3 regions of the Salinicoccus roseus genome follow, and region 2 is predicted to be linked to each of the others. Evidence: riboswitches for the same ligand, from Rfam matches in the RefSeq annotation. Region 2 holds a riboswitch; each other region holds the start of a gene.
What was found. Region 2 has a riboswitch for S-adenosylmethionine ahead of EDC33_RS07895 (Na+/H+ antiporter NhaC family protein). Riboswitches for the same ligand answer to the same signal wherever they lie in the genome.
Positions count from the first base shown of each region.

Region 1: it holds a riboswitch for S-adenosylmethionine, as region 2 does, so the genes downstream of both, EDC33_RS06145 (methionine ABC transporter ATP-binding protein) here and EDC33_RS07895 (Na+/H+ antiporter NhaC family protein) in region 2, are expected to answer to the same signal.
Region 3: it holds a riboswitch for S-adenosylmethionine, as region 2 does, so the genes downstream of both, EDC33_RS00135 (5-methyltetrahydropteroyltriglutamate--homocysteine S-methyltransferase) here and EDC33_RS07895 (Na+/H+ antiporter NhaC family protein) in region 2, are expected to answer to the same signal.

Region 1 is NZ_RKQJ01000001.1:1,210,566-1,218,203, forward strand. Features, by position in the region: gene sufC (Fe-S cluster assembly ATPase SufC) at 1-25, opposite strand, end outside; gene EDC33_RS06130 (DUF4870 domain-containing protein) at 239-604, opposite strand; gene EDC33_RS06135 (MetQ/NlpA family ABC transporter substrate-binding protein) at 790-1,674, opposite strand; gene EDC33_RS06140 (methionine ABC transporter permease) at 1,714-2,406, opposite strand; gene EDC33_RS06145 (methionine ABC transporter ATP-binding protein) at 2,403-3,422, opposite strand; SAM riboswitch class I at 3,530-3,628, opposite strand; gene EDC33_RS06150 (thioredoxin family protein) at 3,669-3,986, opposite strand; gene EDC33_RS06155 (toprim domain-containing protein) at 3,937-4,344, opposite strand; gene gcvH (glycine cleavage system protein GcvH) at 4,407-4,787, opposite strand; gene EDC33_RS06165 (Spx/MgsR family RNA polymerase-binding regulatory protein) at 4,851-5,213, opposite strand; gene EDC33_RS06170 (thioredoxin family protein) at 5,355-5,672, shown strand; gene aroD (type I 3-dehydroquinate dehydratase) at 5,712-6,455, opposite strand; gene EDC33_RS06180 (DUF488 domain-containing protein) at 6,601-6,948, shown strand; gene EDC33_RS06185 (Mur ligase family protein) at 7,068-7,638, opposite strand, start outside.
Region 2 is NZ_RKQJ01000002.1:162,668-170,305, reverse strand. Features, by position in the region: gene EDC33_RS07910 (M20 metallopeptidase family protein) at 1-625, opposite strand, end outside; gene EDC33_RS07905 (AbgT family transporter) at 790-2,319, shown strand; gene EDC33_RS07900 (amidohydrolase) at 2,339-3,511, shown strand; gene EDC33_RS07895 (Na+/H+ antiporter NhaC family protein) at 3,752-5,044, opposite strand; SAM riboswitch class I at 5,128-5,227, opposite strand; gene EDC33_RS07890 (thioredoxin domain-containing protein) at 5,393-5,908, shown strand; gene EDC33_RS07885 (NAD(P)/FAD-dependent oxidoreductase) at 6,059-7,078, opposite strand; gene EDC33_RS07880 (ABC transporter substrate-binding protein) at 7,188-7,638, shown strand, end outside.
Region 3 is NZ_RKQJ01000001.1:1,960-9,597, reverse strand. Features, by position in the region: gene EDC33_RS00160 (HD domain-containing protein) at 1-169, opposite strand, end outside; gene EDC33_RS00155 (putative glycoside hydrolase) at 316-1,512, opposite strand; gene EDC33_RS00150 (polysaccharide deacetylase family protein) at 1,509-2,375, opposite strand; gene EDC33_RS00145 (YkyA family protein) at 2,399-3,040, opposite strand; gene EDC33_RS00140 (YceI family protein) at 3,194-3,724, opposite strand; SAM riboswitch class I at 3,893-3,989, shown strand; gene EDC33_RS00135 (5-methyltetrahydropteroyltriglutamate--homocysteine S-methyltransferase) at 4,075-5,181, shown strand; gene EDC33_RS00130 (alpha/beta hydrolase family protein) at 5,210-6,958, opposite strand; gene EDC33_RS00125 (sporulation protein Cse60) at 7,040-7,189, shown strand; tRNA gene EDC33_RS00120 (tRNA-Leu) at 7,444-7,528, opposite strand; tRNA gene EDC33_RS00115 (tRNA-OTHER) at 7,550-7,621, opposite strand; tRNA gene EDC33_RS00110 (tRNA-Cys) at 7,637-7,638, opposite strand, start outside.

The DNA.
Region 1 (7,638 bases), on a different contig from region 2:
CTTTGATTTCTAGAACAGAAGCCATTTATTAACCCTCCAACAGATTATTTTGTATAAGTTTCTCCATACCAGTTTATAATAATTATAAATAATAGTCAAAGCCTGGTACGGGATTTAAATTACCATTATATTATAACGTAAATGCGCCACACTTTAAACCTTTACCCCCCTTTTCACGGGAAAAGGCCCATAAAATAGACCTCACGACTGATAATGGTCGTGAGGTAAATGAAAATGGCTACTTGATGATGTCCAGGGTGAATGGGGGTTTGTAGACTTTCCCGTCATTCGCCTGGATGGCGCCGATGATTAGGAATACATAGAATGCGATGGTGATGATCGGGCCGATGATCAGACCGATGAGGATAAAGGATGTAAGCCAGGCGATGAACATGTAGATCGTGTAGGAAAGGCCGAAATTGACTACATGCCTTAATGCTTCTCCTGTAGCAGGATCATCGTCCTTCTTAAGTACCCAGATGAGCAGCGGGCCGAGGACAGCTGTAAAGGCGGATACGATGAATGAAACCATTACGAGGGACTTGTCGAAGACGTGGACTTTTTCTCCATCTACGTTTCTTCCGTTCATATTTCCTTCGTTCATTTCTCCTCCCCCTCCAATTAAAATACTATACAGTGTATATTTACCCTAATACCTCAAAAAATAACACGCTGTTTCAATTTCTTTCCAGTATCCATTCCATGAGAATTGAAAAAAGGACAGGATTTTTTTCAATTAAAACATATTAATCGTAAGAAAACCCCCGGTCCACAACCGGGGGCCCTGCATTATTCTGTTGGAATGACTGCACCTTCATAATTCTCTTCGATGAACTGCTTGATCTCTTCACCCTGGAGCACTTCCATGAGTTTCTGGATGTCTTCACGCTCTTCATCGCCGGTGCGGACTGCCACAAGGTTGGCATAAGGGGAATTTCCATCTTCGACGACGATGGAATCCTCCGTCGGGCTCAGTCCGCCGTCCAGTGCGAAGTTGGAGTTGATGATGACTGCCGGGGCTTCATTGTTTTCATACATGCTGACAAGCAGCTCCGGAGCAGTCTGGTTATCGAATTCAAAATTCTTTTCATTTGATGTGATGTCATCGAAAGTCGCATCTTCAATGTCAATGCCATCTTCGATTTCAACCAGGCCTGCATCTACGAAGAATGAAAGGAAACGCCCTTCTTCAGCAGGGTTGTTGGACACGAGGATGGTGGATCCATCGGGCAGATCCTCCAGTGAGTCGTAATCCTGGGAATATACGGCCATCGGCTCGATATGTACATTTCCCGCACTTGTGATGTCATAGTCGTGGGATTCCTTTTCCGTTTCCAGGTATGGCGTATGCTGGAAGTAGTTTGCATCCACTTCCTCGTCAGCAAGCAGACGGTTTGGCGTCGTGTAGTCATTGACGATGGAAATATCGAGTTCTATCCCCTCTTCCTCAAGAACCGTTGCCGCTTCTTCAAGGATTTCTGCATGTGGTGCTGGAGATGCTGCGATGGATATCGTACCGCCCGCTTCTTCCGTCTCTTCGTTCTCAGCGTTCTCCGTTGTTTCTTCGCTTTCTTCACTGTCCTCAGTTACGGCATCTTCCGAACCGCCGCTGCCGCATGCGACCAATAGAGCTGCAAAAATAGAAATGGTGAGCAGCAAGAAAATCTTCTTCATTACACTTTCCCTCTTTCCTGATTGGTTTTATTTTAATGACTACCGCTTGTCGACCGCTTTTGCGGTCAAGTCCCCAAGAATCTGGATGACAAAGACGATAATCAGTATTGCTACAGTTGCGACCAGGGTGACATCACTCTGGTTTCTTGTGAAACCGACCATATATGCCAGGTTGCCGAGGCCCCCCGCACCGATGACGCCGGCAATCGCTGTGGAGCCGACAAGCATGATGGCGGTGACGGTGATGCCTGAAATGAGCGCCGGCAATGATTCCGGCAGCAGCACCTTCCAGATGATCGTCCATGTATTGGCGCCCATGGATTCGGCGGCTTCAATCACCCCTTTGTCTATCTCCTTGAGCCCGATTTCAACGAGGCGTGCATAGAAGGGCGATGCACCGATGATGAGTGCAGGCAGTGCCCCCTGCGACCCCATGATCGTCCCCATCAGCACCTTCGTGAATGGAATGAGGAGGATGATCAGTATGATGAATGGAATCGCACGGAACAGGTTGACAAGGAAAGCAGTGACGCCATAGACCGGCGCACTGGCCGCATGCTCGCTTTTGGATGACAGGAAAAGGATGATTCCGAGAATCAGCCCGAATATGAATGTAAACGCAGTGGAAATGACGGTCATGTAAAGCGTTTCGTTCGTCGCCGTAAAGACATCATCCCATTTGACGTTTTCGAATGAGAACATCTCGGCGAATGCATTGATGAATTCGCTCATCCTTCCACCTCCACTGTCACAGCATGTTCAGCCAGTTCCTGCTCCAGGCTTTCAAGGTCCGCATCATCAATGTCGATTGCCACATACAGGTGGCCATAGGACTCATTGTTCGTCCGCTTGATATTGCCCGAGAGGATGTTCAGATCAAGATTGTATTTCTTGACGACCTGCGAGACGATCGGCGCTTTGGACTGAGAGCCGACAAAGCCGAGCTTGAGTATTTTCGAGGTCGGGAACATCTCCCTGACCTCCTCGAATGACAGGGCCGTCTCCTCATCGTTGATGTCATCTTTGACAAAGCGTTTCGTCACGCCATGCTCCGGATTCTGGAACAGCTTTATCACCGGCCCTGTCTCCACGACCCGGCCATTTTCCATCACTGCCGCACGGTCGCATATCTTGCGGATGACATGCATCTCATGGGTGATGAGGACGATGGTGAGATCCATTTCATCACGGATCTTCACCAGCAGCTCGAGGACCTCGTCGGTCGTTTCGGGATCGAGCGCACTCGTCGCCTCATCACACAGAAGCACTTCCGGCCTGTTGGAGAGAGCCCGTGCAATGCCGACCCGCTGCTTCTGACCACCGGAGAGCTGGCTTGGGTAGTTATCTTCGCGCCCCGTGAGACCGACGAGGTCCACGAGCTCGGCTACACGGCGCGCACGCTCCTTCTTCGGTACACCGGCAATCTCCAGCGGGAAGCTGATGTTTTCGGCGACGGTCCGCGACCAGAGCAGGTTGAAGTGCTGGAAGATCATGGAGACCTTCTGGCGTTTCCTGAGCAGGTTTGCCCGGGTCATCGCACTGATGACATCTTCGCCGATCACCACTTCGCCCGAAGAGGGCTGTTCCAGCCCATTCAGCATTCTGATCAGCGTGGATTTGCCCGCACCAGAATAGCCGATGACACCAAATATCTCCCCTTCCTTGATATGGAGATTGACATCATCCACAGCCTGGATGGTATTGTTCTTTGTCTTGAAAACTTTCGTTGCTTTCTTTATATCGATCATACGTTTCACCCTGACTTGTATATTGGAAAGGTCGTACATTTTCCGTTCCACTAAAGAAATAAAAAGCCCACTCAAAAGTTGAGTAGGCACCGGTTTTATCCATCAGCCTCTCATCTTCGACCAGTCGATCAGTGAATTGGCACCTTGTCATAAAGACGGTTGCCGTGGTTTCATCGGGCACTTCCCTCCACCACTCTTGATAAGAGTTTCATTATTAGATTGTTAATAATACTATCATCCGCATTCCTATTCGTCAACAAGGAATTCATCGAACACTTCCGTCAGATGGGTCACCGACTGGAAGGCATATACTTCCCTGATCAGTCTGCCCTTCCTGAACAGAAGCAGTGCGGGCGCCGATCTGATTTCATACAATTCAATGAGATCCTTATGATAGTTCAAATTTATGGAAGTATATGAAAATCCCTTCATTTCAGAGACGATATCGAGCATCCTTTCCGCAATCTGGCAGTTGGCACATATCGGCGCATAGCCATAGAGCACGAACGTCTCCTCAGATTGAATACGGCTGGTAATATCGATTGTCCTTGGTTCTTTCATCATTACTGAACTTACCTTTCATGATCAAGCTTGTATCTACATAGAAATCGTGTCTCATAAGGAGGTTTGCCAAGTAGTCGCGTGGGCAGCGGCCCACTTCACCGAATTTCGGGTCAATATATATGTGAGTACTTTCACTCAGATGTTTTTTAAACCATTTCCTGATGTTTTTTCCCTCTTTGTCCGCGTCGGACAGGATATAGATGTCGGAGCCATTCAGCTGGTCGAGAATCTCATCCAATTTTGAGATTCCCATTGTACCATGGGTGCATATGATCTGTACAGGTTCAATCAATACTTCTTCGATGCGCCGCTTATCCGTCTTTCCTTCGACAATGAGCACTTTATCGGAAAAATACATTGTATTCACCCCTGGTATCATATTTGAAAAAAAACTCCAGACGATGTCCAGAGTTTCAGTTTTTATGCATCCACCATTTCTTCGTAGGCATCCGCATCCATCAGTTTATCAAGTTGTGATTCATCGGACAGTTCAATGACCACCATCCATGCTTCCTCATAAGGAGATTCATTGACAAGCTCAGGGCTGTCCTCGAGTTCTTCATTGATTTCGACTACTGTACCACTGAGCGGCGCATACAGTTCGGATACCGTCTTAACGGACTCCACACTGCCGAACGATTCCCCAGTAGTAATTTCATCGCCTTCAGCAGGCAGCTCCACAAATACGATATCACCGAGTTCGGATTGGGCGAATTCCGTAATACCGATTGTTGCCTTGCCATCTTCAAATTTGACCCATTCATGGTCTTCTGAATACTTGAATTCTTTAGGTGTTGCCACGACAAAAACCTCCTTTTTCTTATACACTTATATAATCTCATAGTTCACACTATTTAGGCAAGGCTAATTCTGGCTGTTCACAAATTGTTTGTATTCCTCTTCCTTGAAGCCGAGCACTACGCTGGAGCCGTCATAGAGAAGGGGGCGCCTGATCAGCATGCCGTCTGTTGAAAGCAGTTCAACCTTCTCCTCTTTCGTCATTTCATCGAGACGTTCCTTGAGGCCGAGTTCCTTGAACTTCTTGCCGCGCTTGTTGAAGAATTCGTCGATATCCCTGCCCGAGCGCTCCACCAGTTCGGACAGTGTGCCGGCTGCCGGCGGCTGCTTCACCATGTCTATGCTCTCGAATTCAACGTCATTTTCCTGCAGGAACTTCTTTCCTTTGCGACAGGTCGTGCATTTCGGGTATTCATATAATGTAATCATCCATTACCTCCAGAAGGGTTGTTATCCATAATATACTTGCAAATAAATGCATATTGCAAGCGGAATCGGACTGCCCGTTTCATATTCCGTCCGAAAGATGATAAAATGGATGATAATCACACTGTTAAAGGAGCATTGATAATGGAAGCAATCAGACAATATGATGACTATAGCAAGAAAATACAGGGCGATGACAAGATCATCATCAAATTCTTCGCCGACTGGTGCCCGGACTGCACACGCATGAACATGTTCATCGATCCGATCCTTGAGGAATACAAGCACATCGACTGGTATGAACTGAACCGTGACGAAGTGCCGGAAGCGGCGGATGAAAATGATGTCATGGGCATCCCGAGCCTGCTCGTCTTCCAAAATGGGGAGAAGCTCGCGCATCTCCACTCTGCAGATGCGAAGTCCCCCGAATCGGTCAAGGATTTCCTTCAGAAAAGCATATAGCACAAGGAAAGCGTCCAAAGTTGGACGCTTTTCTTATGGCTATTCGAATATCTTCAAGTTCTCCTTGAGGACCTCGGCATGAACCTGTCCCGGGGCCGCCTTATGGGAGATATACCCGTATGTCAGGCAGGAGCCGAATACTCCGCCTGCAAGACGTGTGATCCTGCCCATCTCACCCATCGCAATCCCGACTATCTGGCAGTTGAACTTTTCCCGTGCGTCATGGACGGCGCTGAGTACGCTGAGCACATCCCGTCCGTCTGAGGGCTTGTAGGCAAGCTTCAGTATGTCTCCGCCCCGTTCATACATATTCATATATGTCGCCATCATCTCATCAAAGTGCGGTGTATCCTTGAAGTCATGCTGGCTCAGAATGACGCCGACACCCTTCTCCTTCGCCTTCTGGACAAGGTTATCCACGATATCCTCATATTTGAAGAATTCGATGTCGATGATGTCGATGCTGCACTGTTCAAGTACAGCATTGAGCAGGGATTCGTACTCCGCCGCCGTCTTCTGCCCCTTTCCGCCTTCATTCAGCGTACGGTACGTATAGATGATCGGATAGTCCTTCATCTCTTCGACGATGTGGTTGATCAGGTTGATGTGTTCTTCATGACTCAATGCGTCGAATGCATCACTCCTGATTTCGACAATGTCGAATATCCCCGGGTGGGATAGCGCCGACTCGATTTCTTCGTCGATCGTCTCTTTGGAATGGTTCGTAAAAGAAACCACCACCTTCGGTTGCCCTGCTCCAATTTCTACACCTTTAATATTCATATGGATCCCTCTCGCAATCTCTTTTTATTTATATACATTATAGAAAGTTTAAAGAAAATTCAATCACCTTAATGGAATATATGTAAAATTCCTATATTGTTTATTCCCTTAATACAACGGGGACAATCATAATGAGGTGATGAAAATGCTGAAGATGAAGCGGGCTTATGATGATATATCGAAGCAGGATGGAAGAAGGATACTCGTCGACGGTATCTGGCCGCGGGGCATCAGCAAAGAGGACCTGGCACACGACGAATGGTACAAATCCCTGGCGCCCTCCAAGGAACTCAGGCAATGGTTCGATCATGACCCCGGGAAGTGGGACACCTTCAAGGAAAGGTACTTCAAGGAACTCGACGGCCATAAGGAGACCCTCAAAGAAATAAAAGCACAGAGCGCGGGTCATAACGTCACACTCCTGTATGGAGCGAAGGATGAAAAGCACAACCAGGCCGCAGCCATAAAGGAATACATTGAAAATATGGATTGAGCCACTGCTTCAAGGGTCATCTATATTCCTTGAGCCGGTTGGTGATTGTATGGATAAAGTATCCATACAATCATCGTGAAGAGGACACTTCCGATTGGAAGTGTCCTTTTACGTTTACCCTAATCCTCCAGATACTGCAGGATGAATTGCCTGTCATCGTGGGCAATCACATCCCCCCTGTAATGCTGGGGTTCATTGATGCCCGTCAATAGTATGATCGTATCCGGACCGGCATTGCCGATGGCCCGCATGATGCCCTCCTGGCGTGATAATGCCGTAGTGGTGTTGGAATCATCATACGATGGTGGCAGATGCTTCTGCATCATGCCGACGATCTTCTCCTCATCTTCATAGCCGATCTGCTCTGCAGCCAGCACCAGGTGATGCAGCCCCTCAGGGACCAATTTCATCGTCATCCTGATCTTGCGATATCCCCTCATTCCAATTCCAGTCACCATGACGATCAGCTTCTTCTCCATCTTTTCCGCATATTTCATCGCGTTGATGATGGATTCCTTGATTGCAACCGGAGTGTGGGCGAAATCCAGTATGAATTGATGCTGTCCTTCTGAAAACAGCTCGAAGCGGTGTATTGGAGGCGTGACCACATCTGCTGCCCGGATCACCGCTTCAACATCATGCCCTAATTTCAACAGGGCGAATATGCCCGTCGCCAGGTTGATGTAGTTA
Region 2 (7,638 bases):
GAATTTCATTGATGAGGCGTGCGATGGAATAGGACGGATTGATGCCGTCTTCCGGTGTGCTCGCATGGGCGGGCTTTCCCGTCATTCTGATGGTCATCCCTGTCGAGGCACACTGGAGGTTTCCATCTTTTATGTTGATCGACTGGTATGGCATGCCGCTCATATTATGGTAGCCATACATCCTGTCGATGTCCTCATCCTTAAGCAGGGGAAGACACTGCTTTGCCCCTTCCCCGGTCTCTTCAGCGGGCTGGAAAAGGAAGAAGATGTTGTTGCTGCAGCCTTTCTGGTCGATTTCGAGTGCAAAGGCTGCCAGGGTCGCCGAGTGGCCGTCATGGCCACATTTGTGTGCTTTGCCCGGGAATTTCGAAGCCCAGGGGACATCGATGGTTTCGTCCATCGGGAGTGCATCGAAATCTGCACGGAAGGCAATGCTGAGTCCATCAGCCCCACTGCGGTATGCGGCATAGAACCAGGTACCGCGGTTGATGATTTCAAGCGAAGTATGTCTCTTCAGAAAATCCATCAGATGCTGCTTCGTCCAGGTCTCTTCGTTCGAGAGTTCGGGGTTCGCATGCAGTTCATGACGCAGTTCTCTGGCGCGTTCAAAGTTGTTGATATCCATATCTCCACTCCTCATCAATATTCGTATATCTTCAAGAAAACTCTAGCATGCCGTCATCCATAAGTAAATTTATGATTGTTCTGAAAATTGGTCTTGTGGTTTAACGGGTTGTCTGCAATAATGTTACTATTATTTGAAATTTGAAAAAGAGGAAGGGTATACATATGGAAAACAATCAAAAAAGGGGAATCTTCAACCGTTTCCTTGATGTGGTCGAAAGGGTGGGGAATAAACTTCCCGATCCGATTGTACTGTTCATCATCCTGATGTTTACGATTCTCGGTGCCTCATTCATCGGCGGCATGCTCAAATGGGAAGCCGTAAACCCTGCAGACGGTGAAACGATCCAGGCGGTGAACCTGCTCAATGGGGAAGGAATCATCCGCATCTTCACGGAAGCAATTACAAACTTCAGTGAATTTCCACCACTTGGCATGGTGCTGGTCGTCATGATCGGTATCGGAATGGCCGAGAAATCAGGGTACTTCGAGACGGCCATGAAGCGGGCCATCGAAGTATCTCCACAGAAACTCATCCTGCCTGCCATCATCCTGGTCGGCATCGTCGGCAACGTTGCCGGTGACGCAGCGCCGATCATCCTGCCGCCGATTGCGGCGATGGTCGTCATGAAGCTCGGCTACCATCCGTTCGTCGGACTGGTCATGGCGTATGCTGCTTCACTTGGCGCATTCGCAGCCAACGTCATCCCGGGGATGACTGAAGCGCTGGCACTTGCGTTCACGGAACCTGCTGCCCAGCTGATCGACCCGGACTATACGGGCAGCCTGCTCATGAACTACTACTTTACGGCAGTGGCGACTGTATTCCTGCTCATCATCGTCTATTTCGTGACGATGAAGATTACAGTGCCGCGACTTGGTACATATGAAGGTCTGGAGACGGCGGATCATGAACCATTGGAGAAAAAAGAGGTCACGGCGCTCAGGTGGGCGAACATCTCCGCACTCCTGACATTCATCGTCTTCATGGTGCTGCTTCTGCCCGAGAATGCGATATTCCGTAATGCCGAAACGGGCTCCATCATCCAGGATTCCCCGTTCATGAATTCAATCATATTCATATTGACGATCTTCTTCTTCGTTCCGGGTCTCGTCTATGGCCTCAAGGCGGGCACGATCCGTTCGACGAAAGACTTCGGCAGCATGCTCGGGGATGCGATGGGTACGATGGGAAGCTATGTCGTCCTCGTATTCTTCGCTGCCCAGATGCTCGCCTACTTCAGCTGGAGCAACCTCGGGCCGATCATCGCCATCAAGGGGGCGAATGCGCTTGAGGCGGTGAACGCCTCCGGCATTCCGCTCATCATCGGCTTCATCCTGCTGGCCGGCCTCATCAACCTGCTGATCGGCAGTGCCTCGGCAAAATGGGCCATCCTGGCACCCGTATTCGTGCCGATGTTCATGCTGCTCGGCTATGACCCGGCATTCACGCAGATGCTCTACCGCATCGGGGATTCATTCACGAACCCGATCACACCGATGCTGCCGTATCTGCCTCTGCTGCTTGCATTTGCACAGCGCTACGATAAGAATGCGGGACTCGGCACACTGCTGTCGGCCCTGCTGCCGTATTCGATCGTCCTGTTCTTCGCATGGACGATACTGCTCATCGTATGGTACCTGATCGGCATACCTCTCGGTATCGATGGCCCGATCTACCTGCCTGAATCTTGATAATTGAGGAGAATGGAAAATGAACATGCAACAACAGATTGAGAATGTAATAGAAGAAGTCGTCACATGGCGCCGTACGATGCATAAGCATCCTGAACTGTCATTCCAGGAGCACTGGACAAGCGGCTATATAAAGTCGGAGCTTGAGAAAATGGGGGATATTGAAATCTCCCAGCCGACGGAAACGAGCATCCTCGGCATCATCAAAGGAGCGAAGCCAGGGCGGAAAATCGGTCTTCGGGCAGACATCGATGCACTCCCGGTTCAGGAAGAGCGTACAGACATCGATTTCGTCTCTAAAAATGACGGCGCGATGCACGCGTGCGGACATGATGGACATGCCGACATCCTGCTCGGGGCTGCTAAAGTGCTCGTGCAGAATATCGATGACCTTCATGGCGAAGTCTACCTGATTTTCCAGCATGCTGAGGAGGAACCGCCGGGCGGGGCGCAGGAAATGGTGGCGACCGGACTTTTTGATGATCTCGACTTCATCTATGGTCAGCATCTGTTCACGCCGATACCGACGGGCAAAATCGGCATTACGAATGGACCGATCACATCGAATTCCGACACATTCGACCTGAAAATCCAGGGGCGGGGCGGTCATGCTTCCCAACCCGAGAACTCGATCGACCCAATCGTCATCGGCGGCCAGGTCCTGAACCAGTTCCAGACAATCATTTCACGAATTGCATCACCGCTCGATTCCGCCGTTATCTCGACGACGAAATTCCATGCCGGCAGTGCGAAGAACATCATCCCGGACAGCGCGATGCTGGAAGGCAGCGTACGCACCATCAATGATGAGACACGGGAGATGGTCAGAGAGCGTATGGAAAAGGCGGTCAAAGGCATCTGCGACATGTATGGGGCAACTTATGACTTTTCATTCAACTACGGCTATTCCGCTGTAGTGAATGAAGATGCTGTGACGGACAGGGTCAGAAAGATGGCGACAGAGGAATTTGGGGACAAGGTATTTGAGTATCCGCTCGCAATGGGCGGGGAAGACTTCGCCGCCTTCTCCCGCATCATACCGGCGACCTACGCCTGGATCGGTGCAGGCAACAAGGAGAAGGATATGGAATATCCGCACCACCATCCGAAGTTCGGCATCGATGAAGACAGCTTCATCGACGGCGTGAAGATGATGGTCCTGACAGCATTTGAGATGACACAGCCTGAATAGTTTTGAACCAAAAGAGAAATGACCTGGTCCTAAGAGGACCAGGTCATTTCTGATGGAGGAGTGTTTTTCGTCCAGCTTGCCATCGTTTCGGCTGCGATGGTGAATTAGCGGTTTAACTTGCCGTCGTTTCGGCTGCGATGGTGAATTAGCGGTTTAACTTGCCATCGTTTCGGCTGCGATGGTGAATTGGCAGGTTAACTTGCCATCGTTTCGGTTGCGATGGTGAATAGGCGACCTCCGTTACGCATTCAGTCTCCTCGGGAAACCGATGAGTATCGCGATGATGCCGCAGATCAGGAGCATTGCGGGATAGATGGAATATGGAATCATGGCGACGGGTGAAATGGCGGCGAGGCCTGCAGCAGCGAGCATCTGTCCCCCGTAGGGGATGAGCCCCTGGAAGGCGGCGGCGAAGATGTCGAGCACACTCGCCGATTTCCTTCTGTCCACACCATATTCGTCGGCAATGTTCCTGGCCAGTGGCCCGGTGATGATGATGGAAATAGTATTGTTGGCGGTGCTGAGGTCTGTGGCACTGACGAGTGCGGCGATGCCGAATTCCGCACCCTTCCGGGAACGGATCCTGCTTGTGATAAAATGGAGCAGGTAGTCGATGCCGCCATAATGCTGGATCAGCGCAATGAGTCCACCGATCAGAATGGCGATGATGGCGATGTTCTGCATATTGCTGATGCCTTCACCGGCAGCGGCGACGAATGATGTGAATGTATAGGAACCATCAAGCACACCGACCAGCCCGGCAAAGACAATGCCTCCGGAAAGTACGATCAACACATTGACCCCGAGCAGGGCAATCACCAGAACGGCGAGATAGGGCAGTACTTTAAACAGGTTGTAGTCAAGGTCCGTCGCAGGGGTCGTCGACTGTCCGGATGAAATGAACCAGAGTATGATGACCGTCGCAATTGCGCCCGGCAGTACAATGAAGAAGTTCGTCTTGAACTTATCGGACATCTTGACTTCCTGCGACTGGGTGGAAACGATCGTCGTATCGGAGATGACCGACAGGTTGTCCCCGAACATGGCACCACCGATGACCGTGGCAAGTGCCAGCGCCAATGAAAGGTCTGTCTGTCCGGCTATGCCGATCGCAATGGGGGCGAGTGCCACAACCGTGCCTGTTGATGTCCCCATTGAAATGGAGATGAAGCAGCAGGTGATGAACAGCCCGATCAGCAGGAGGCTGCTCGGCAGGAGTGACAGGCCAAGGTTGACTGTGGATTCTACAGCACCCATGTTCTCGGCAACTTGTGAAAATGCACCGGCGAGCAGGAAGATGAGCACCATCAGCATGATGTTCTCCCGGCCGGCACCCCGGGTCAGGATGCCGATCTTTTCATTCAGCCGGTCTTTCGGTTTTATGAACATCGCTGCAACGATGGCGATGATGACTGCTACGGTGATCGGCATCGCCTGGAAGTCCCGGGCGATGATGCCGGTACCGATGAACAGCGCAACAAAAACGAGCAGGGGGAGCAGTGCAAGTGGATTGCCCCGTGTATTATCCTTCATGATGAAAAGCCTCCAATGGTTTGATGATGATCTGAGAAACAAAAAAGCCCACTTCATAGAAGAAGAGGGCAGAAATTCATCTCTTCTTATCTTCAAGCATTACGCTTCTGGAATTGGCACAGGCCCGCATGGGCTGCTGCCGAGGCTTCAAAGGGCCAGTCCCTCCACCTCTCTGGATAAGAATCATCTCATTTAATTTAAGACAAACTTTACCGCCTTTTTCCGGCACTGTCAATAGGATTGTACGCTTTATTTGAATAATTCAAAGCACAACATGAACGAATCTTCACAACGATTGCACTTTGCTCTATACTTGAGTGGCAAAAATAATATATTGGAGGGGATACCATGAATATGGAATATGCACCACCTTTAAGCTTTGGACCGGATGGGGCCAAAAAGCATGTTGAAGTTTTTCTTAACACCGCCTGTCCGTATTGCCTGAACTTCTTCCTGGCTGCGCACGAAGCTGTGATGCCGCGTGTCGAATCGGGGGAAGTACGCTACACCATCAAGCATTATGACAAACCGAAGGTGCGGCTGCTTCACGGAACGATAGCGAACCTTTTCATAGACTACAACCAGCCGAATGAAGCGTATGAAATCATGAAGTCCCTGTTCTTGACGCAGAAGGAATGGGCGCATCTCGACAGTGGGGAAATCGAACAGATGATGGAGCAGGAGTATGGCTGCCAGGAGCAGAGGAGCACGATGAACTTGAGCCTCGATATTACAAAGGAGGCGCTGGAACGTTCAATTTTGGTTGTTCCGACTGTCTTCATCAATGGCGAAAAATTCGAGTTCGACAGCATGAGTGAGCCAAGGCAGATATCTGAAAAGCTGGCAAATATACTGGATTGGTGAGTGACATATCTGCTGAAAACAACCAAGTCAAACTTACATCAAGGACAATGGAGGTACAATAAAAAGAAGCAGCTTTCGCTGCCATAAAGATGTCGGACTGGTCTGCCGGAAGGACGGAGGAGAGCCCGACATGAGAAGTCTATTGATTGATCAGTGCATTTTCCTTATCAGAGCCTTGTTCTTTTCCTTGAAGATGTCATTGTGTGAAGAGACCATGCCGTCTTCAGGGGCATCCGATTTGATGAATGTCTTCGCATGGTTTGCGGCCTGTGCGGCCTCTGTGAAGCATCCGGCGATCAGGCGGACTTTGCCGTCATAGACTACCTGGTCGCCGCAGGCATAGATGCCGGGCACAGGTGTGTCCGCGACGTCATGGGTCTTGATCATCTGATGGTCGTTGTATCTGATGTCGCCTTCAAGGGAAGTGAGGAATTCACAGTTCGATTCATAGCCGTGGCTGACAAGGACATCGTCGACATCGAGTGACAGGCCATTATTGAGTTTGACCGAGGCGATGGCATCACCCGCATCGTTCGGATGGAGCATCTCTATTTCACACTGCGCGCACATCTGAATATTATCTTTCCGGTGAAGGGAGGCGATCATCGCTTCATGCCCCTTCATTTCTTCACTCCTGTAGACCATCGTGACCGAGGCAGCGACTTCCGAGAGTGCATCCGCCCAGTCGACCGCCGTATTGCCGGCGCCTGAGATGAGCACATTCCGGTCTTTGAAGCGTTCGAGCCTTTTGACGGTATAGTGGAGGTTCGTCAGTTCGTATGCTTCAGCGCCTTCGATCTTCAACCTGACTGGAGTGAAGATGCCGCGTCCGGAGGCGATGATCAGTGTCCGGCTGTAGAAGGATCCCCGGTCGGTGACGGTTTCGAAATGGTCCGCGTGTCGGATGACCGATTGGCATGTAGTCGATACATGGATTTCAGGATGGAAGGTCTTTGCCTGGGTGATCATCTGCTGCTTGATGTCCTCGGCCGGCTGAGGGGGTATGCCACCGATGTCCCAGATTATCTTCTCGGGATATATATTGAGTTTTCCGCCAAGTTCCGAATGATGATCGATGAGCTGGACACTCATGCCGCGCAGCCCTGCATAGAAACTTGCATACAAACCTGCAGGCCCTCCGCCTATGATGAGTGTGTCAGAAATATTCATGGCCTTTCCTCTTTTCTATTGAAATATTCTCTATTCTCGTTTATTATATAGTCAATGAGAATGATTATCAATCTCGCGATTTCAAATAAATTTAAAATGGGGTAGGGAAATGAAGAAATTCATCAGTTTATTCGCACTGCTTATGGTACTGGTTCTTGCGGCATGCGGCAATTCAGAAGAATCATCGGAAGAGGCTACGGACGAATCTGCAGCTGGGGAAGCAGGGGGCGGCTCCAATGAATCCGGAGAAATGGTTACATATACTACGGATGCAGGAGAAGAGATTGAGATCCCTGAAGACCCCCAGCGCATCGTCATCCTCGGGATGAGCTATTTCGGGAATCTGATGCATATGGATGCCAACGTTGTCGGCGCACATGCGAGGGTGACGGAAAGCGAAGTGCTCGAGCCATACACTGAGGGTATCGAGCTGATTGAAGAGGGAAATATTGAACAAGTGATGAACGTTGACCCGGATTTGATAATTACCTTTAATTCCGACGAAAATTTAGATAAACTGGAAGCGGTAGCTCCTACAATTCCAATCGATTATGCCAAGT
Region 3 (7,638 bases), on a different contig from region 2:
AAAGGGCCGCCACCTCTATTATGAAGCGGTCTCCCCCCTCTTCTGCCTGGAGCATCCGTGCATTATTATATACACGCATGACATGCCAATAGTCATGTCCCGTACTGTCCGAATCGTGGAATTCATATACCCGTGCCTTTGCTTCTTCGATGATGCTGTGGTGATCCATAATCCATGCTCCTTTTCAAATTTCATGCTGGAACCTGCAGTGGTTCATTCACCGGCTATTATATCATGATTGCGGTGCCGGGTTGTCCCACAAAAAACGGGAACAATGCCAAAGCATCGTATCCCGTTTTGAAATGAACAGCGGAACTATTCCTTGGAATAGTCCACCCCGCGTGAATACCGGTTGGAGGCATCCCACAGCAGAAATTCCTCTATTCCATTATCATAGAGCGCCTGTACCTGCGCCTCCACTTCAGCCGCCCCATATGGCTTGTAGTTCCCACTGCCGAGATATGAAGCCGTGAAGTCCTGAAGCCATGGCCTCGAGACCGGCGGGTCTTCGAGCGCATCCAGCACTTCATTCTCCACCTGGGCATAGCCGGAGATGACCCGGTAAGGGTCAAGATCGGGCTTTTCCGCTCCGAAGTAGCCGTCTCCCCAGTGACTCGGGTAGATCATCGAGGAGATGACGTCAACGTTCTCCGATATCCTCGAGAAATTCTGGCCGATGCCGGGTGCCTCCTCCTGTGTGGCAGCATAGCCGAATATATCCACGGATACATCCACATCATATGGTCTGAGTGCCTCCTTGGCATAGGCGACGAAATCGGTCACTGCATCGACACGCTGCTGGATGCCGTCCTGGCCGCCCTCATCATAGCCGCCGCGTGTATATTCCAGTGTATCCGCACGGTGTTCGAACCCTTCCGGGAAGCGGACGTAGTCGAACTGTATCTCCTTGAATCCGAGTTTTGCAGCCTGTTTGCCCACTTCCACATTGTAGTCCCACACTTCCCTGGAAAATGGATTGACGAAGCTCTCTCCGCGTCCGTTCTTCCATACGGTGCCATCAGGATGTGTAAATGAAAGATCCGGCCGTTCTGCGGCAAGCAGTGAATCCTTGAATACGACGACCCGCGCGATCGGATAGATCTGGGCCGCCTCCATTTTTTCCATCAGAACTGTAGGGTCGATATGGTCAAGGGAGGCATTCTGGACCATTTCCATATCCGAATTGAGGTCCATCATCATGTTGCCATGGTCCTCCTTGACATCAATGACCATCGCATTCAGTTCCGTCTCGTCCAAAAGTGCCGTCAGATCCGCCATCCTTTCCCCACCGGCTGAATAACCGGACACGTAGATGCCTTTGACGCCTTCGTCCGGATAGGCGATGTCGACACCGTCATCGTATGTGAACTTGTCCGGCAGTTCCTCGGGCATGCTCAACAATGGAGCGTCACTCAGCTTGATGAACTGCGTCTCTTCGGCTGACGCTCCAGAGGGGAAGAGGAGTGCAACGGCCATATAGATGAGGCCGATGATGAAAATCTTCCGTCTCATTGTGCGGCCTCCTTCTCTGAGGAAGCAATGGTCTCGGGATCGACAAGTGCATAGCCTTTATCCCTGAGGCCCTCCACTATCTGTGCCGACGCATCCCGTGTCCAGGCGCGGTCATGCATCAGGAGGTTTGCTCCGTGGTTCAGGTATTCGGTATTGACCATGATGTCCGCCAATGCCGGAGCATCCTGGTATTCCGATTCCCAATCATATCCGTATGTCCAGTTCATAAGTTTCATTCCGGCCTCCTCTGCGATTTCCCGGGAGGCTTCCGTGTTCTGCCCGAATGGTGCCCGGAAGAAGCGGGGGCGCTCACCTATAATCGCTTCAACCCGTTCACTTGTAGCTGTAATCTCTTCACGCTGCGCTTCAACAGACAGCTCGGGAAGGCTTGCATGCGTCTCGGTATGGTTCCCTATTTCAAAACCCATCCCATGGATTTTACGGAGGGCTTCCTGACCTTCATCCGATTCGAGGTACATCCCGTTGACGAAGAATATCGCAGGGGCCTCATGTTCCGCAAGAATTTCTGCTATCTGCACGGCGTGGCCATCCGGTGCATCATCATAGGTCAGGAGGGCAACCTGCGGGTCTGCACCGCTGCCTTCAATCGGCTGGATGGCATATGTATCCGGGTTGACTTCGTATTGGAAATCGGGCGCTTCAGCATCTTCTTCTTTCTGTGTCGCTTCTGCTTCTTCCATCCCGTCATCCGATGCTGGAGCCTGTTCCTCCTGTACCGTTTGTTCCCGTTGAATTTCATCCTGTTCAGCTGAATCCGCAATGTCCGCTTCCCCACCATCCCGGCAGCCGGCCAATAGCATGCTGCTGCATAGCACGGTCACTATAAATCCCTGTTTAAACATCTTGTGCCTCCCTATCGCTCATTCTATTCATCAGCTTCTTCCTCCAACTGTGCATTCAGCATATTGCGGGCTTCCTCCAGTTCCACGAACGCCTGGTCGAGTTCCCTCCGGATTTCCCGGGTGCCTTCCATTTCATCATTGACGCGTTCAATTCCATCCTGGAATGTTTCATAGTCCGCTTCGTCCTGACCCAGCGATTCAAAATATGTCTTTTCGGAATCCAGTTGTGCTCCATAGGACTCCGTGAATGCATCAAGTGATTCCGTCATGGAGTCGAGGGAACCGAGCACACCGTTGAACGCCTCCGCTGGCATTTCATCATTGTCGATCTGCAGCATCTCTTCGTGCTGGCTGAGGGTTTCTTCATTGCTTTCTGACAGCTTTTCCAATAATTCCCGCCTTTCTTCTATATTTGCATGAACCTCGGCAGAACCATCAGATAATGTGCTTAAACTTTCATCTTCAGTCAATGCGGCTTCAAATTCCGTCTGCAGACGATTTTCCAAATCAGCCAGCTGTGTGAATGATTCCATGACTGACGTCTGCAGTTCCTCTATGTCTGACAATGATGTCTGTGCCTTTTCGGCCGGGCTGCTGCATCCTGCGAGCATCAGTAATGTGGCGGCCAGGATAACGGCGGCCATATTACGATAATGGAAAGGCATAGTTCATCTCCTTTATATATGTATTCCCATAAATTATAGCAATGCTTGCATATATAGTAAATTACAATATCGACCTTCTCACTATGAAAAAACGGTCTGGAGCCAATAGTTGGCTCCAGACCGGTCTGAAAGGAATATCTTCATCTTCTATGCCTATTCACTTTTTTCGGAGAACTGGAGCTCAAGCTGTGCCTTTACATCCTTGCTCACCAGTACACCGCCTGTTTCCAGCTGCTGGTTCCATGTCAGTCCGAATGCTTCACGGTTGATTGTGAACTCGGCTTCGAAGCCATGGACTTCCTGGCCCCAGGGGTTTGTACCCTTACCGTTGTACTGGAGGTCGATTGTCATTTCCTTCGTGATGCCGTTCATCGTCGTCTCACCCGTCACCGATACAGTATCCCCGGACTTAGTGACATTACTCGATTTGAACGTGATTTTCGGATTCTTTTCCACATTGAAGAAATCTTCTGATTTCAAATGTGCGTCCCGGTCTTCATTTTTGGTGCTTATGCTGTTTACATCTATTTCTGCATGAACTTCGGCATCCTCGAAAGTTTCGAGATTGTTTGTTTTCACTTCAAAATGAAAATCTTCGAAGTGCCCCTTCACCTTTGATACCATCATGTGCTTTACCTGGAATCCCACTTCGGAGTGGGCTGGATCTGTTACGAACGTTGTCATCATTAAAAACCTCCAATAATATTATCTCTAATTCAAGATAATTATATTTTACACCACTTACTTACTTTATGCAAGTTAATTATTAAATATATATAATAATGATCTCAGGAGGATACTTGACAGAAAATTCTTTATCCTTTAGAGTATGATGTAATATAATAATTGATACTCTTATCGAGAGAGGTGGAGGGACTGGCCCGATGAAACCTCAGCAGCGGACCCCAGGTACCGTGCTAATTCCAGGAGCACTGCTCGAAGATGAGATGAATGGATGATCATCATCCCCAATTTATCCACTTCGGACAATTGGGGATTTTATTATATTAATATTATTGGAAAGAGGGATCAGCATGACGAAAACGGCAGTCGAAGCACCATTCAGGGCAGATCACGTGGGGAGCCTGCTGCGGCCCGACAGCATACATAGGGCGCGCAAAGACCATCAGGAGGACAGGATCTCCTATAAACAGCTGAGGGAAATCGAGACCGAAGAGATCAGGAAAGTGGTCGACAAGCAGATTGAAGTGGGACTCAAGGCGGTCACCGACGGCGAATTCAGAAGGCGCTTCTGGCATACCGATTTCCTTGAACACCTGGACGGCGTGGAAGGATATGTGCCCGATACAGGCTTCCAGTTCGACGGCATCGAGACCGAACGGTATGATGTACGTGTCACAGAAAAAATCGCATTCAATAAAGAGCATCCGCATATAAAGGACTTCATCGAATTCAAGGAGATCGTGGGCGACCGGGCGGTACCTAAACAGACGATTCCAAGCCCGAACCAGATGTTCAATGCCGGCATACGGAACCAGGATATATATCCCGATGTCGAAGCATATGCCAAGGACGTCATCAAGGCCTATCAGGATGCGGTACAGGCGTTCTATGATGCAGGGTGCCGCTATCTCCAGTTCGATGATGTATACATTGCCGGACTCAATGCGCCGGAGATCCCATTCAATGACAGCGGCTATGACAGGGAATCCCTGATCCATCTGGCACTGAGGGTGCTGAACGGCGTACTTGAAAAGAAACCTGAGGACATGGTCATCACCACACATTTATGCCGCGGAAATTACAGGTCGAAATGGGCATTCGAGGGCAGCTACGCCAAAATCGCCCCCGTGCTCTTTGCCAAAGAGAAGGTTGACGGATTCTTCCTCGAATATGACGATGACCGTTCCGGAGACTTCGAACCGCTCTCCTACATTCCTAAAGAAGGCCCGCGGGTCGTCCTTGGACTGTTCACCTCAAAGCATGGTGAGCTCGAGGATGAAGATGTGATAAGGGAACGCGTTGCGGAAGCATCGAAATATGTTTCCAAAGATCAGCTCTGCCTGAGTCCCCAATGCGGTTTCGCCTCTACACACCACGGCAATGAACTTACTGAAGATGCCCAGTGGAAGAAGCTTGAATATATCGTATCGCTTGCAGAGAAACTTCTGGAAGAATAGAAATAAGGCCCCGTTGAGGGCCTTATTTTTATGGATGCTGTAATGTCCGGTTGAAGAATTCGAGTATCTTGCTGTTCATGTCATCGATGTTCTCCTGATGCATGTAGGTATGCCCCTCGTTTTCATATGCCGTGAACCCGACATACTGCCCGTTCTCCTTCATCGCCTCCACCATCTGGACCGATTCGCTGTATGGGACACGGGCGTCGTGGTGGCTGTGGAAGACCATCAGCGGCACCGATATATCCTTGCTTCTCGAGAGGGGCGAGATGTCGTCCAGAAACGCACCTGATTCTTCTATCGAGCCATATTCTGCAGCACGCAGCGCCCTTCTCCATGGCGGTGTATGATCTAGGAAGGTCCTGAGGTGCGAGATGCCGACGATATCCACTGCAGAGGCCCAAAGTTCGGAATGATGGGTAACCAGAAGAAGCGTCATCAGCCCGCCATAGCTCCTGCCCATCACCGAGATTCGGGAGTCTTCGGCCATTCCACCCTCCATCAGATGACGCCTCAGTTCGATGACATCCTTCATCGCATCCAGGCGCTTCTCCTTGTCATCAGCTTTAAGATAGCTGCGACCATAGCCCTTGCTGCCCCTGATATTCGGCACAACGACCTGGAAACCTGCTCTGTTCAGCTGGTAATAGAGCGCATTGAATTCCGGTCTGGCCTGCGATTCCGGGCCTCCATGTATATGGATGACGGTCTTCTTCCCTTCCTGGTCCGTCTCATATATGAAATATGGCACTTCCAGATCGTCAAATGAACGGTAGGATGATATGCGCCACGAAACTTCCGATGCCTGATCAGTGTTTCCGAGCACAGTTTCCATCTCACCGGTTTCAAGTGAATGGCGGCATATACGATGCGGCTGGTCGACCGAGGAATGGATCAGGAACAGCTCACGCCCTTCTCCGTAGGCCAAAGAATGCACGACACCATCGTCTATGACCTCCAGTTTCTCGGTCGACGATGTTTCAAGATCCATCCGATAGAGTACGGATTGTCCATTCTCATTGCACGAAAGAATTGCTTCCGTCTTGTCTGCGGATACTTTGAAATGTTCAACGTCCCATTCGAATGCGGTGAGTCGCCTATGACTGCCCTCTTCCACGTTGATTTCATGGACGTTCATGTATCCATCATGCATGTCGCTGAGGCACAGGCACCTGTCTTCATGGAACTTGAAGGCGGAGAATCGGGCTTCGGTCAACGGTACATCCTCCATTTCATCCTTATCCATATCATAGATCATCAGCGCTTCATCAATGTTATTCACATCTTTCGACAGCAGCAGTCTGTCCCCAGGGAGTTCGGAAATGAAATGGACTGGTCCATCAAAAGTTCGAAGCACTCTGACAGAACCTTTGGCATGGACAAGGCAAAGGTCAAAATTGGAGGATTCATGGTGGTTGCGGACCATGGTATATATGTTCTGATCATCATCATATTCCCCGTAATGGTGGAAGTAGTCGAGATCTTCAATCAGCGTCCCGATGTCCTCGCCATCCATCATGTGGAACTGGTTCCGCTCGTTTCCATGGTAGTCCGCTGCGATTGTAATGTGTCCATCTTCAAGCCAATAGTTCTTGACGTTCTGTTCGAACCTGGTGAGCTGCATTTTCCTGCCTGTTGACGGATTGTACTTCCACAGCTGGTGCATGCCGCTTTCACAGCTTATGAAGTATAATGCCTTCTCTTCCCTACTGTATTTCAGATTCATATATTTGGTGAATGTCCCCATCATGTTTTCCCCTTTATCTATGACTTTCATCCCATTCTACTATATTAAGCGACTTTTCTGTCAACTTTGGATGATAATGGGGACAAATACTAATGAAGGGAGCATCCCATTATGAAAGTCAAGACACTGAGCGCGATGACGGAGAAGGGTCTCGAAAAGAAAGTGAATGCATTCCTCGATGAAAATCATCAGCTGGAGATCCTCGACATCAAGTTCTCCAATGGCAGTTCATACGCTGCCCTGGTAATCTACAGGGAGTAAAAGAAGCCCCGCACTTCAGGAAAATTGAAGTGCAGGGCTTCTTTAGTTGTTGGTTGCTGTTGAGGAAGGTATTATCTCCTCTGCAGTATTTCTTTTACAAGAACTGCAACGTTCTTGGTCTTGTCGTTGTTACTCGTACTATCTCCTCCTCGTATTGTTGGGACGCAAAAAAGCAGCCAGATGAAATGATTCATTCTGACTGCCTTCGGGCAATTATTAAACATATCATTTATATTGTTTTGGAAAACAAGTTATACCACCGGTCGGGATCGAACCGACACTCCCGCAATGGGAACTGGATTTTGAGTCCAGCGCGTCTGCCAATTCCGCCACGGTGGCCCAGTATTAATAAAATTATAAAGCGGAAGATAGGATTTGAACCTATGTCTTGCTTCAGGTAGAAGCATGTTCTGAACACTGAACTACTTCCGCATGGGAATAAGAAAATG